DNA from 2 places in the Streptomyces sp. ISL-99 genome. Region 2 is predicted to be linked to the other one. Evidence: riboswitches for the same ligand, from Rfam matches in the RefSeq annotation. Region 2 holds a riboswitch; the other holds the start of a gene.

The links. Region 2 has a riboswitch for cyclic di-AMP ahead of J7E91_RS30395 (M23 family metallopeptidase). Riboswitches for the same ligand answer to the same signal wherever they lie in the genome.
Positions count from the first base shown of each region.
Region 1: it holds a riboswitch for cyclic di-AMP, as region 2 does, so the genes downstream of both, J7E91_RS30515 (M23 family metallopeptidase) here and J7E91_RS30395 (M23 family metallopeptidase) in region 2, are expected to answer to the same signal.

Region 1 covers NZ_JAGGPC010000063.1:14,390-16,583, forward strand. The annotation lists gene J7E91_RS30510 (pitrilysin family protein) at 1-497, shown strand, start outside; cyclic di-AMP (ydaO/yuaA leader) riboswitch at 721-888, shown strand; gene J7E91_RS30515 (M23 family metallopeptidase) at 901-1,728, shown strand; gene J7E91_RS30520 (GntR family transcriptional regulator) at 1,907-2,194, shown strand, end outside.
Region 2 covers NZ_JAGGPC010000062.1:5,756-7,949, forward strand. The annotation lists gene J7E91_RS30390 (DUF2332 domain-containing protein) at 1-367, opposite strand, end outside; cyclic di-AMP (ydaO/yuaA leader) riboswitch at 638-785, shown strand; gene J7E91_RS30395 (M23 family metallopeptidase) at 797-1,897, shown strand; gene J7E91_RS30400 (PrsW family intramembrane metalloprotease) at 2,003-2,194, opposite strand, start outside.

The sequences.
Region 1 (2,194 bases), on a different contig from region 2:
CCCGCCTGGACCGCGTCCTGCGCGAGGAGAAGGGCTACACGTACGGCGTGCGCGCCTTCGGCCAGGTGCTGCGCTCCGCTCCCGACGGGTCGGGCGCCTCCATGCTGGCGATCAGCGGCTCGGTGGACACGGAGTCCACGGGACCGGCGCTCGAAGACCTGTGGAAGGTGCTGCGCACCCTCGCCGCGGAGGGCCTCACGGACGCCGAGCGGGACGTCGCCGTACAGAACCTGGTCGGTGTCGCGCCGCTCAAGTACGAGACGGCGGCGGCCGTCGCCGGCACGCTCGCCGACCAGGTCGAGCAGCACCTGCCGGACGACTTCCAGGCCCAGCTGTACGCCCGGCTCGCCGAGACGGGCACCGTGGAGGCCACCGCGGCGGTCGTCAGCGCCTTCCCCGAGGACCACTTGGTCACGGTCCTCGTCGGAGACGCGTCGCAGATCGAGGAGCCCGTCAGGGCGCTCGGCATCGGCGACGTGACGGTGGTCAGCGGCTGACCCGCCAGAGCCGATTGCGCAACTCGCCCCAAAGCGGGCGATAGAGGGGCCCCGGGAGTCGAAAGACTGCCGGGGTCCTTCTTGTATGTCCGTTTTGTTGTGGAGGTTGCCTGTCTGGCCTGTGGGGTGCGTTACAAAACGCCGTGTCTGTTTGGTGATTAAAAGATGTCCCGTTTAGCGTCTGTCCGGCTGTCCGTCAGCAGTGAGCCGCATCCGCGGCACCGGGCAGCCATCGCCGAGTCCCCGTCAGGCGCGAGCCTGGGGAGCCGGGGACCCAATCAGTCCCTGGGGTGAATCGGGTGTCCTCTGTGCGTACGTACGGAGGCGTCCGTAGGAGACCTTCCTGCTCCGAACCCGTCAGCTAACCCGGTAGGCGAGAAGGAAGGAAAGGATCAGCCACTTCATGGCGTTCACCCGTGCCACCGGGAAGCACCGTCGTCCGAGCCGCCTGACGCGCAGGAGCGCGAACATGGCCGGCGTCGCCGCCCTCGCGACCACCGGCGTCATCGGAGGCCTGACCTCTCCGGCCCTCGCCGCCGACAGCGACATCAGCGCCGACGCGGCGCACGCCGTCCAGGACACCGGCCTGACCCAGGCCATCGTCATCGGCGACTCCCTCGCCGACCAGATCGCCGCCCAGGCCGACCAGCAGAAGCGCGCCGCCGTCAAGGCGGAGGCGGCACGCAAGGCCGAGGCCGAGCGGAAGGCCGAAGCCAAGCGCAAGGCGGAAGCCAAGGCCAAGGCCGAGGCGCGGGCCAAGAAGGAGCGCGAGGAGCGCGCGGCCAAGGAGCGCGCCGCCCGCGAGGCGGAGCGCAAGCGCCTCAATGGCTACACCCTCCCGGTCGCCGGCTCCGTGGTGACCACCGGCTACAAGACCGGCGGCAACCTCTGGTCCTCCGGCAGCCACTCCGGCGTCGACTTCCGCGCCGCGTCCGGCAGTTCCGTCGTCGCCGTCGGCGCGGGCACCGTCGTCGAGGCCGGCTGGGGCGGGGCGTACGGCAACAACATCGTCATCAGGATGAACGACGGCACGTACACGCAGTACGGCCACCTGTCGTCCCTCGGCGTCTCCGTCGGCCAGAGCGTCGCCTCCGGTCAGCAGATAGGCCTGTCGGGCTCGACCGGCAACTCGACCGGCCCGCACCTGCACTTCGAGGCCCGCACGTCCCCCGAGTACGGCTCCGACATGGACCCGGTCGCATACCTGCGCGCGCACGGCGTGAACGTCTGACGGTCCAGGCACGCTCAGTCGTACTGAAGGCCCCGGCTTCCGCGCCGGGGCCTTCAGTATGTCCAAAAGCCGCCCATGAATTCCGGCACCCCGTCGGAAATCGAGGAATGCTGCAATAGAGTCACCGAACAGGCGTCGATCGACCGCGTTTCGCGGGGATTAAGGCGGAGGTTCGGTCATGCGCATTCCCGCGCAATCGGTATGCACGGCAATCCGTGACGACATCGTTTCCGGTGTGTTCGCGCGGGGCAGCAGGCTCACCGAAGAGCTGCTGGCGCGACGTTACGGCGTCTCCCGCGTCCCGGTGCGCGAGGCCCTGCGCACGCTGGAGTCCGAGGGGTTCGTCACCACCCGCCGGCACGCGGGCGCCTGCGTGGCCGAACCCACCGAGCGGGAGGCCGCCGACCTGCTGGAGGTACGGACGCTGCTCGAACCGCTCGGCGCCGCCCGCGCCGCCCAACGGCGC
Region 2 (2,194 bases):
CCTCGATGAGGGCGAGGGGCTGGGGGAGCGTGGCGAGGAGTGGCAGCAGGGTGGCGCAGCGGGCGGGCTCGTTGGTCTGGGTGAAGCGGGCGAGCATGACCTCGCGTACGTCGTCCCAGTGGGCCAGGGTCCAGTCGCGGAAGGCAGCCCACTGCTCGTAGGGGCCGCCGAGGTGGCGGACTGCGGCGAGGAGGAGGTTGGGCTGCTGCTTGTTGCCGGGCGGGAGGGCGGCGATGTGGGCGCAGAAGTCCTGGTCCTCGCTGATGCGGGCGGTGAGTTCGGCGTACGCGGGGGATACGCCGCTTGCCTGCTGCTCGGAGAACTCGCGGTAGCGATCGGCCACCGACTGCGCGTTGTTGACGACCATGGGGAGAAGTTAGTCGTGCGACCGCTCGTGCGACGGTCATTGCGACGCTGGGTAATCGCGACACACCGCTGCGCATAACAATTGACGAACCGTCATGGTGTGGATGTTTCCTGAGGGGTGGTCAATTTGTCCGGCCGCGTTCGCCTGTGTCCTGATTGGTGCAGGTCAAGACCCTTAACGATCAACTGGAACAGCTTGGAAACCGGAGCCTCTGTCTATTAACGTTCGATAACGCAGCGCGGTCGTCCCAGTCGTCGCAAGAGACGACACCGTGCGCACGCGCCGAATCCCGCAAGGGAACCGGGGAACCACGTTCCTTGGGGTGAATCGGGCCGCTTCGTACCCACGGAGAGGCCCGTAGGAGACCTTCCTGCTCCGAACCCGTCAGCTAACCCGGTAGGCGAGAAGGAAGGAAAGGAGCACGCCTCCGTGGCGTCCAACAGGCCTGCCCCCGAAGCCACCCTGCCCCCTTACGGGGCGCCCGCCACCACCGGGAACCACATCGGCGCGGAGGGGACCTGGGGGGAATGGAATCCCACTGAGGATTCCGTCCGGCCCGTACGCGGTCGTCACCGCGTCGCCAAGCAGCGCGGCGGTCTCGGCCGCAGCTCCACCGTTCTCGGCGTAGGCGTCATCGCCGCGGTCGGCGCGGGAGGCATCGCCACCGCGCAGGACAAGCCGGCCATCTCGATCTCCCTTCCCGACGTGATAGCGGACTCACTTCCCGACGCCAAGTCACTACCCGGTGTCGGCTCTTTGATGTCCGACGACGCGGAATCCGGCTCAGGTGCGCAGGCGGGCACGGCGAACGAAGCGGTCATGGCGGCCTCCCCGCTCACCACCGCGGGCGTCACCACCGCCGACGCCCAGCAGGGCACCACCGACGCCGGCGAGGCCCTGCGCGCCCGCATCCTCCAGCAGGCCGAACAGCAGCAGGCCGCCGCCGACGCCGAGGTGAAGGTGGCCGCCGAGAAGGAGGCCGCCGAGAAGGCCGCGGCCGAGGCGAAGAAGCAGCAGAGCGCGGCCGAGGCCAAGGAGGCCGAGGAGAAGCGCGCGGCCGAGGAGAAGAAGCGCAAGGCGGAGGAAGAGGCCGAGCGCAAGGCGGAGGAGCAGCGGCTCGCCAAGCTGGCCGCCAGCTACTCGCTGCCCACCTCGTCGTACACGCTCACCTCCACCTACGGCCAGTCCGGCTCGATGTGGTCCTCCGGCCAGCACACCGGCCTCGACTTCGCCGCCCCGACGGGCACGCCGGTCAAGGCCGTGCACGGCGGAACGATCAAGTCCGCGGGCTGGTCGGGTTCGTACGGCTACCGCATCGTCCTGGAGCTCCCGGACGGTACGGAGGTCTGGTACTGCCACCTCTCCTCGATGACCGTCACGTCCGGCGAAGTCGGTACGGGCGACGTCATCGGCCGCGTGGGCGCCACCGGCAACGTCACCGGGCCGCACCTGCACCTCGAGGTGCACACGCCCGGCGGGGCCGGGGTCGACCCGGCCGCGTGGCTGCGCGGCAAGGGCCTCTCCGTCTGACGGCCTGTCCGCACAGCTATCCCACAGTCCCCGGCAGTCCTGGCGCCCGCCCCCCGCGCCCAGGGCTGCCGGTCTGTTCGGGGTGCGTCGTCGCCGCCAGGGCGGCTATTGCTGCCGGTACGGGTTGTACGCGGCGTAGTCCTGGTGCGGCGGGGGGCGCTGGGACGGGGGTGGTCCGTACCCGTACGGCTGCCCGGGCGGTTGCCATGGCTGTTGCCACGACGGCGGCCACGGTGGCGGCCAGGGCGGTGGGACCCGCACGCGGCCCGTGGCCCGCGCCGCGTACTCCAGGGCCGG